Regions from separate parts of the Streptomyces sp. Je 1-332 genome, predicted to be linked through region 3. Evidence: riboswitches for the same ligand, from Rfam matches in the RefSeq annotation. Region 3 holds a riboswitch; each other region holds the start of a gene.
What was found. A riboswitch is a leader RNA that binds a small molecule or an ion and turns the genes downstream of it on or off. The one in region 3 is predicted to bind thiamine pyrophosphate.
Positions count from the first base shown of each region.

Region 1: linked by a shared signal. The riboswitch ahead of thiM (hydroxyethylthiazole kinase) and the one ahead of thiC (phosphomethylpyrimidine synthase ThiC) in region 3 are both predicted to bind thiamine pyrophosphate.
Region 2: linked by a shared signal. The riboswitch ahead of thiO (glycine oxidase ThiO) and the one ahead of thiC (phosphomethylpyrimidine synthase ThiC) in region 3 are both predicted to bind thiamine pyrophosphate.

Region 1 is NZ_CP160402.1:194,471-197,739, forward strand. It holds gene ABXJ52_RS00960 (zinc-binding dehydrogenase) at 1-80, shown strand, start outside; gene ABXJ52_RS00965 (AraC family transcriptional regulator) at 151-1,068, shown strand; TPP riboswitch at 1,197-1,322, shown strand; gene thiM (hydroxyethylthiazole kinase) at 1,370-2,149, shown strand; gene thiE (thiamine phosphate synthase) at 2,455-3,093, shown strand; gene thiD (bifunctional hydroxymethylpyrimidine kinase/phosphomethylpyrimidine kinase) at 3,090-3,269, shown strand, end outside.
Region 2 is NZ_CP160402.1:2,109,700-2,112,968, forward strand. It holds gene thiE (thiamine phosphate synthase) at 1-160, opposite strand, end outside; gene ABXJ52_RS09820 (Rv2175c family DNA-binding protein) at 247-612, opposite strand; gene ABXJ52_RS09825 (FAD-dependent oxidoreductase) at 679-1,845, opposite strand; TPP riboswitch at 2,029-2,141, shown strand; gene thiO (glycine oxidase ThiO) at 2,139-3,269, shown strand, end outside.
Region 3 is NZ_CP160402.1:4,055,687-4,058,955, forward strand. It holds gene ABXJ52_RS18315 (hypothetical protein) at 1-41, shown strand, start outside; gene thiC (phosphomethylpyrimidine synthase ThiC) at 101-1,909, opposite strand; TPP riboswitch at 1,902-2,056, opposite strand; gene ABXJ52_RS18325 (YibE/F family protein) at 2,128-3,269, shown strand, end outside.

The sequences.
Region 1 (3,269 bases), 3.9 Mb from region 3:
GCTGGCAGGACGTGGACGACGCCGTCCAAGCGCTGTTCGCGCGGAAGGTGCACGGAAAGGTCGTTCTCGACGTGGCCTGAGGCTGGGGAACAGGACACATGTGTCTCGCCCGCTGGTGGGCGGTTCGCGGCAGTGGACGAGAATGGACCCATGGATGTGCTGGCGGAGGTCTTGCGTGTTTCCGGTGCGCGTGGGGCGCTCGGGGTCGTGCTGAAGGCCGGAGGAACCTGGGGCCTGCGGCTGGACTCCTCTCCAGGAGCGGCACTGCATGTGGTGTCCCGCGGCACCATGTGGCTCCACGTCCCAGGCGAGAAACCACTTCAGGTACAGGCCGGAGACGCCGTCCTGGTGTCGCCGGGCACCGCTCACGGGATAGCCGGGGGCGCCGGCGTGACGATGGGTTCCTGCGACCGTGAGGCGGCGGCCCGGTCCTTGCGCGACGGCCGGGCCCTGCGGCTGGGCTCGGCGCCGGTGCAGACGGAGGTGATCGTGCTGCGCTACGAGCAGGACGCGGAGGTGCGCACACCGGTGCTCACCTCTCTCGCTCGGCCGATGCACGTCACGGCCCGGGAGAACGCCCAGCTCAGAAGAACCGTCGAACTTCTCGCCGCGGAGCTCGCACAGCCGCAGATCGGCACCACCGCCGCCGTCAACAGCATCGTCGACCTGCTGCTCGTCCAGTTCGTACGCGCCTGGCTGGCCCGCCACCCGCAGGAGCGGTCCGGCTCATGGCTGGGAGCGATGCGTGATCCGGTCGTGCGCGAGGCTCTGGCCTGCGTGCACGCCCGCCCGGGGCACCCCTGGACCACGGAGACCCTGGCCGCCGCGACGAGCGTTTCCCGGGCGACGCTGTCCAGGCGTTTCCGATCCGCCCTCGGGCAGACGCCGGGCGCGTACGTGACGCAGTGGCGCATCGATCTGGCGTCCGTCCGGCTCCGCGACACCGATGAGCCGGTCGAGTCGATCTCCGGCGCGGTCGGATACGGCTCTCCGCACGCCTTCAGCCGCGCCTTCCGACGTGCCCGAGGTGCGGCCCCGGGTGAGTATCGCTCTCGACTTCGCGAGTGATCGCACGCAGGCGACGACGACCGGCGTCACTTGGCCGCACCACCCGAAGTCCGGCACCCGCCCCCGCTCTGTCGAGCCGAGCGGAGCCCCGAGTGCGAACTCGTGTTCCCGGAGGAGGTACATTGCGTGGTGACCACCGCGGGAGCTCGGGAGTAGCCGGGCTGAGAGGGCGGACGGGACTTGATCCCCTTTCCGCCGACCGCATGAACCTGGACCGGGTAATGCCGGCGTAGGAAGGGTGTTGACGATGGAGAGTGCCTCCATACCTGCCCGGAACGGCCCTGCCGTTTCCCGTGCTGCTGTGGCGGACGTGATCGCGTCGGTGCGGACCTCCGCACCCCTTGTGCACTGCCTGACCAACGTCGTGGTGTCGCAGTTCACCGCGAACGTGCTGCTCGCGGCGGGGGCCGCCCCCGCGATGGTGCACAGCGCGGAGGAGGCCGGAGCACTGGCCCGAGTGGCCGGAGGCGTCCTGGTCAACCTGGGGACGGTGACCTCCGTGACGGCTGAGGCGATGCGCGTCGCGGTCAAGGAAGCGGCCGGGGCCGGGCGCCCGTGGGTGCTCGACCCGGTGGCGGTCGGCCCGCTGCCCTGGCGCACCGAGCTCGCCCACGAACTCCTGGAGAGCGCACCCCCGGCGGTCGTCCGCGGTAACCCATCCGAGATCCTGGCGCTGGACGGCGGCGGCGCGGGCGGGCGCGGCGTGGACAGCACGGACGCCCCCGAAGCGGCGCTGGCCGCGGCCGGCGCGCTGAGCCGACGCTACGGCTGCACGGTCGCCGTGAGCGGACCGGAGGACGTCCTCACCGACGGGACGCGAGTGGTGCGCGTGACCAATGGGCATCCGCTGCTGCCCCTGGTGACGGGAACCGGCTGCTCCCTCGGCGCCCTGGTGGCCGCTTGCACAGCCGTCACCGGCGACGCGCTGCTGGCCGCCACTGCCGCGACGGGCCTGCTCACGGTGGCCGCGGAAACCGCCGCCACCCGCTCGACGGGTCCCGGCACGTTCGCGGTCGCACTGATCGACGCGCTGCACGAGCTCAGCCCGGACCGGCTCACCGAGGCTCTCAACCTGCGTTGAGCTCGCGGGTGTTGGGGATGTCGCGGGGTTTTGCGGTGGGCGGTCGGCCTGGATGTCAGCGGCTGATCAGCCGCTAATCAGCCGCTGATCAGCCCCCGCCCGCCCAGGGGGGCGACCCCAACACCAAGTCTGCCAGCCCTCTCGGACACACACCCCCACCCCTGTGGATAACTCAAGGTTCCTGCATGTCAGGTGCCCTCCCCTTTCCCTACACCTCTTTCCCCAGCACCTCTTTCCCAGCACCTCCCGATGCGTCTCCCACGCCCCCACGCCCTCCCCCGGCCGGGAGACCCCAAGGAGCACCCATGCGACCACCACTCGACCTGTCCCTGTATCTCGTCACCGACACCCGGCTCTGCGGCGACCGCGGCGTAGCCGCCACCGTGGCAGCCGCCGTCAAGGGCGGTGTCACCGCTGTCCAGTTGCGCGATCCGGACGCCGACGACCGCACGCTGTGCGCGCTCGGCCGGTCGATCCAGGCCGAACTCGCGGACACCGGCGTCCCCTTGATCGTCAATGACCGCCTGGACGTGGCGGTCTGGCTGGGCGCGGACGGCATCCACCTCGGGCAGCGGGACGTCTCCCCCACGACCGCCAGGCACCAGCTCGGCCCGTACGCGTACGTCGGCCTGTCCGTCAGCCGTCCCGAGCAGCTGGCGCACGTACCCGATGCCGTCGATCACCTCGGTGTCGGTCCGGTGTTCCCGCAGGCCACCAAGCCGGACGCGGACGCCCCGCTCGGTCTGGGCGGCTTGGCCCGCATCGTCCGGGAGAGCCCGCTGCCCTGCGTGGCCATCGGCGGGATCGGCGTGTCCGAGGCCGCCGCGGTCAGGGGAAGCGGCGCGGCCGGGATCGCTGTCGTCAGCGCGGTCTGCGGGCAGCCCGACCCCGAGACCGCGGCCCGTTCCCTCGTCCGCACCCTGCGACCGGAGGTCTCCGCGTGACCAGCCCGCCCATCGCCCTCAGCATCGCCGCCAGTGACCCCTCCGGCGGCGCCGGGATCCAAGCCGACCTGAAGGCGTTCTCCGCGAACGGCGCGTACGGAACGGCAGTTCTGACCGCCCTGACCGCACAGAACACCCGGGGCGTCACCGGCATCCACGCCGTCCCGCCGGAGTTC
Region 2 (3,269 bases), 1.9 Mb from region 3:
CGGCCGCCTCCATGCCCTTGTCCCGCAGCTGCACGATGTCGACGCCGCCGCCGAGGACCGCGTCGAGGAACTCGGGGAGGTCTCCCTGGCGCTTGCGGGCATCCACGCAGAGGTAGAGGCGGGCGTCGGCGAGCTGCTCGCGGGCAGGCTTGGTGGCCATGAAGAGGTCCCCCCGGGTCGTCGGTGGCCTACGGGCCGTGTGTCCCGGGGGACACACGGCCCGTACGCAACGGTTTTCCGTGTCGGTCAGACGGCGAGCGCCTGGGCGCGGCGCTTCACCTCCGTGCCGCGATTCTCGCTCAGGGCCTGCGCGGGCGTGCCGGGCAGGGTCGGGTCGGGAGTGAAGAGCCACTCCAGCATCTCTTCGTCGTTGAAGCCGTCGTCCCTCAGGAGCGTCAGGGTGCCGGTGAGGCCCTTGACGATCTTGTCGCCGTCGATGAAGGCGGCCGGCACCTGGAGCGCGCGGTTCTCACCACGGCGTACGGCGATCAGCTGGCCCTCCTTGACCAGCTGGCGCACACGCGTCACCTCGACGTCGAGCATTTCCGCGATGTCGGGGAGGTGGAGCCACTCAGGGACGAGAGCATCAGTCTTTGCGTCAATCTCGGTCACGGGGTCAAGCGTATCTCCGGGCACCGACAGCGGCCGGGCAGCGGCCCCCCGGTCACGACGCAACCGCTACGGGAGCACGGCCTTCTTCAGGGGGACCGCGGGGTCAGAGGCCAGTTCGGCGGAGAGGCCTGCGCCCGCCTCGATCAGCTTGCGGCCCTGCGCCAGGTCCCTGGGACGGCCCACCGCGAGGACGGCCACCAGGACGCCCCCGCGCAGCCAGCACACGGTCCAGGCGACGCCCAAGGGGTCGCCGCGCCACACCAGCTCGTCGGCGGAGGCGTGGTGCCCGGCGTACTGGACGAAGCGGCCGAACTGCTCGGACCAGAAGTACGGGACGGGGTCGTACGCCGAAGGGGTATCGCCGATGATGTTCGCCGCCACCGTGCGCGGGCCCTGCAGGGCGTTGTCCCAGTGGTGGACGAGGAGGCGCTCGCCATACCTTCCCGAAGGGAAGGAGGAGCAGTCGCCGACCGCGTACACGTCGGGCTCCGAGGTCCGCAGGTGGTCGTCGGCGAGGACCTCCCGGTGGGCGCCCAGGGTGATGCCGGAGTCCGCGAGCCAGGCCGTGGCGGGGCGTGCGCCGATGCCGACGACGACCGCGTCCGCGGGCAGCCGGGTGCCGTCGGTCAGGAAGACGCTGCCGGGTTCGACGCGGTCCACGCGCGCGTGGGTGCGCAGGTCGGCCCCGGAGTCGGCGTACCAAGCCGCCATGGGCGCCGCGACCTCCGCGGGCAGGGCCCCGGCCAGCGGTCGCTCCGCGGCCTCGACGACGGTGACCGAACAGCCCGCCTCACGCGCGGCGGTCGCGAACTCGGCGCCGATCCAGCCCGCGCCGACGACCACGATGCGGCGCTGTTCGGCGAGCACGGGCCGCAGCCGCTCGGCGTCGTCCAGGGTGCGCAGCAGATGGACCCCGGGAACCCCGGAGGCGCCGGGCAGCAGGATCGGCGCGGCGCCGGTGGCGATGACCAGGGCGTCGTACGGGACCGGGCCACGCTCGGTGTCCAGTTCGTGCTCCGCGGGGCGCACGCCCGTGACCTCGTGGCCCAGGCTCAGCTCGATGCCGAGGGCCTCGAAGTCGATGTCGAAGGCGGAGCCCTCCGCCTTGCCGAGCAGCACGGCCTTGGACAGCGGCGGCCTGTCGTACGGCTGGTGGGGTTCCGCGCCGATCAGGGTGACCGCACCGGTGAACCCCTGCTCGCGCAGCGCCACGGCGGTCTGCACGCCGGCCATCCCCGCGCCCGCGATGACGACCCGGCGCTCTTCCTGCCTCCGCTGCTCACTCACCCGATCACTGTAGGACGGCGGATGGCGCGCGCCTCAGGGCGCGGCGGGGAGATCTCTGACACACCGTCACAGCCCCTGACCGCACAGCTGCCCTACTACGCCGGGACGCCAAAGGCTAAGGTTGCCGTGCAGAGCACTCGCGGGAGCCCGGACGCACCGGGCTGAGAGGGAGGCTGGACGGCCTCCGACCGTACGAACCTGATCCGGGTCATGCCGGCGAAGGGAGGGGCTGGACACCCATGCATCCACGTACACCACCCCACACGACGAGTACGACCGGCGCGAGCACGACCGACGTCCTGGTCGTCGGGGGCGGCATCATCGGCCTGGTCACGGCCTGGCGGGCGGCGCAGCGCGGCCTGTCCGTCGCGGTCGTGGACCCCGAGCCCGGCGGCGGCGCGGCGCAGGTGGCCGCGGGCATGCTGGCCGCCGTCACCGAGCTGCACTACGGGGAGCAGACGCTGCTCGCCCTGAACGTGGCCTCCGCGCAGCGCTATCCCGACTTCGCGGCCGAGCTGACGGAGGCGAGCGGCCTCGATCTCGGCTACCGCGCGAGCGGCACGCTCGCCGTCGCCCTCGACTCCGACGACCGTGCGCACCTGCGTGAGCTGCACGCTCTTCAGCAGCGGTCGGGGCTCGCTTCGGAGTGGCTGAGCGGGCGCGAGTGCCGCCGTCTGGAGCCGATGCTCGCGCCGGGCGTCCGGGGCGGGCTTCGGGTCGACGGCGATCACCAGATCGACCCTCGCAGACTCGCCGCTGCGCTCCTCCTGGCCTGCGAGCGGGCGGGCGTGATCTTCCACCACGCGTGGGCGGAGCGCCTTACGGTCGTGGCCGACCGGGCCACCGGAGTCGTCCTCGCCGACGGCACCGCCCTGGAGGCCGGTCACACCGTGCTCGCCGGAGGCAGCCTCAGCGGGCGCCTCGACGGGGTCCCGGAGGGCGTACTGCCGCCCGTGCGCCCGGTGAAGGGGCAGGTGCTGCGGCTCACCGTGCCGCAGCGGTACGCGCCGTTCCTGAGCCGCACCGTGCGCGCCGTCGTGCGCGGCAGTCACGTCTACCTGGTGCCGCGCGAGAACGGCGAGCTCGTCGTCGGCGCGACCAGCGAGGAACTCGGCTGGGACACGACGGTCACGGCCGGCGGCGTGTACGAGCTGCTCCGGGACGCCCATGAGCTCGTACCGGGCATCACGGAACTGCCGCTGACGGAGACCCGGGCGGGCCTGCGCCCCGGCTCCCCCGACAACGCGCCGATGCTCGGCCCGACCGCGCTGCCCGGCCTCCAGCTGGCCACCGGGCACTACCGCAACGGCGTACTCCTGACGCCCGTGACCGGCGACGTGATGGCGCACGCCCTGACCACCGGTGAACTG
Region 3 (3,269 bases):
CAAGCCCGGAATTCGGCGGTCCCGACCACAAGCCGGAGTAGTACGCGACGCTGCTTCGGGCGGGCGCGGTGCCCGCCCGAAGCGCGGCGCGAACCGTGCCTCAGTCGGCGATGGGCAGATACACCCGGTTTCCTGCTGCCGCGAACTCCTTGGACTTCTGGTCCATGCCCGCCGCGATCTCCTCCTGCGTGCCGCCGTGCTCACGCCGGATGTCGTGCGAGATCTTCATCGAGCAGAACTTCGGCCCGCACATCGAGCAGAAGTGCGCCGTCTTCGCGGGCTCCGCCGGCAGCGTCTCGTCGTGGAACTCCCGTGCCGTGACCGGGTCGAGGGCCAGGTTGAACTGGTCCTCCCAGCGGAACTCGAAGCGGGCGTCCGAGAGCGCGTCGTCCCAGTCCTGCGCGCCCGGGTGCCCCTTGGCGAGGTCCGCCGCATGGGCCGCGATCTTGTACGTGATGACGCCGGTCTTCACGTCGTCGCGGTTGGGCAGGCCCAGGTGCTCCTTGGGCGTGACGTAGCAGAGCATCGCCGTGCCCCACCAGCCGATCATCGCGGCGCCGATGCCGGAGGTGATGTGGTCGTACGCGGGCGCGATGTCGGTGGTCAGCGGGCCCAGCGTGTAGAACGGCGCCTCTTCGCAGATCTCCTGCTGGAGGTCGATGTTCTCCTTGATCTTGTGCATCGGGACGTGACCGGGGCCCTCGATCATCGTCTGTACGTGATGACGCTTGGCGATCGTGTTGAGTTCCCCGAGGGTGCCCAACTCGGCGAACTGCGCCTCGTCGTTGGCGTCCGCGATCGACCCTGGGCGCAGGCCGTCGCCGAGCGAGTACGTCACGTCGTACGACGCGAGGATCTCGCAGAGCTCCTCGAAGTTCTCGTAGAGGAAGCTCTCCTTGTGGTGCGCGAGACACCAGGCCGCCATGATCGAGCCGCCGCGCGAGACGATGCCGGTCTTGCGATTGGCGGTCAGCGGGACGTACGGAAGGCGCACGCCCGCGTGCACCGTCATGTAGTCCACGCCCTGTTCGGCCTGCTCGATGACCGTGTCCTTGTAGATCTCCCAGGTCAGCGCCTCGGCCTGGCCGTCGACCTTCTCCAGGGCCTGGTAGAGCGGCACGGTGCCGATCGGCACGGGGGAGTTGCGCAGGACCCATTCGCGGGTGGTGTGGATGTTGCGCCCGGTGGACAGGTCCATGACCGTGTCGGCGCCCCACTTGGTCGCCCAGGTCATCTTGTCCACCTCCTCCTCGATGGAGGAGGTGACCGCGGAGTTGCCGATGTTGGCGTTGACCTTCACCAGGAACTTCTTGCCGATGATCATCGGCTCGATCTCCGGGTGGTTGACGTTGGCGGGGATCACCGCGCGGCCCGCGGCGACCTCCGCGCGCACGACCTCGGGGTCGAGGTTCTCGCGGATCCCGATGAACTCCATCTCGGGTGTGATCTCGCCACGGCGGGCATACGCGAGCTGCGTCACCGCCTGGCCGCCGCGGCCCCGGCGGGGCTGGCGCGGGCGGCCGGGGAAGACCGCGTCGAGGTTCTTCAGGCCTCCGCGCGGCGAGGTGTGCTTGATCCCGTCGTCCTCGGGGCGGGGCGGGCGGCCCACGTACTCCTCGGTGTCGCCGCGGGCGATGATCCAGTTCTCGCGCAGCGGCGCGAGGCCCCTGCGGACGTCGGTGTCGATGGACTCGTCGGTGTAAGGACCCGAAGTGTCGTACAGGGTCACGGCCTTGCCGTTGGTGAGGTGCACCTGGCGGACCGGCACCCGCAGGTCGGGGCGCGAACCCTCGACATACGCCTTGTGCCAGCCGATGGACTTCCCGGCCTCGTCGCTCTGGTTCCGCGCGTTCTGCGTGTTCTGCGCGTTCTGCGTCGAGGCAGGCGTGCGTGCGTCCGATGTGGTCATGAGACCTACTCCCTACGCCGGCATTACCCGGTAACAGGTTCGGCGGTCGACGCAGCGGATTCCGTACTGTTCGTGCACTCTTGTGCCGATTCGTACGGAGGTCAGCGCCCTCTCAGCCCGGTGCTCCGAGCTCCCGCGATTGCAAAGGTGGCTCCACGCTAGCGTCATGTCGGGCGCGCTGAACAGAGGGCCCTCTCCGTTCTTGCGATGATCGGGCAGTGACCTCGACACAGCCGCCGTCCCAGCCGCCCGTCCCGAACGTGCCTCCGGACCCGCATGGGCACTCCCACAGCCACGGTCCGGCCGCGCCCGTCTCCAAGCATCTGCGCAAGGTCATCGCCGCCGTGCTGATCCCTTTCGCGACGGCGGTGGTCGTGGGCCTCGTGGTGCTCTGGCCCGGTGGCGCGCCGGGCCACGAACGCACCGGAGTCGGCTTCGACCGGCAGACCCAGTCGGCGGACGTGACGAAGGTGCAGGAGCTCCCCTGCAAGGACGTGAACGCCTCGCAGACCCCGCCCAACGGCGACACCTCCACCGCCGAGGGGCAGTCCGCCCAGTCTCGCGCGGAGGGCATCTGCAAGAAGGCCACGATCGAGGTGACCAGCGGCAAGGACAAGGGCCGCACCTTCACCGAGATCGTCCAGCCGGACTCACCGCGGCAGTTGCGCCAGGGCCAGGAGGTGGTGGTCGCCTATGAGCCGACGGCTCCCGAGGCGCTCCAGTACTCGGTCACCGACGTGAACCGCAAGCTCCCCATGGCGCTGCTCGCCGGGATCTTCGCGCTCGCCGTCGTCGTGGTGGGGCGGTTGCGCGGTGTCATGGCCCTGGTCGCCCTGGCGTTGAGCTTCCTCGTCCTGACGTTCTTCATCCTGCCCGCGATCCTGCAGGGCTCGAACCCGCTGGTCGTGGCGGTGATCGGGGCCAGCGCCATCATGTTGATCGCGCTCTATCTGTGTCACGGCCTGACGGCGCGAACATCGGTCGCGGTCCTCGGCACGCTGATCTCGCTGCTCCTCATCGGCCTCCTCGGCTCGCTCTTCATCGGCTGGGCCTCGCTGACCGGCAACACGGACGACAACACCGGCCTGATCCACGGTCTGTACCCGTCCATCGACATGAGCGGCCTGCTGCTCGCCGGCGTCATCATCGGCTCGCTCGGCGTGCTCGACGATGTGACGGTGACGCAGACGTCCGCAGTCTGGGAACTGCATCAGGCCAACCCCACCATGGGTTGGCGCGGTCTGTACGGCGCGGCCATCCGCATCGGCCGCGACCACATCGCCTCGGTCGTCAACACCCTCGTCCTGGCCTACGCGGGCGCCGCGCTGCCCCTCCTTCTGCTCTTCTCGATCGCCCAGAG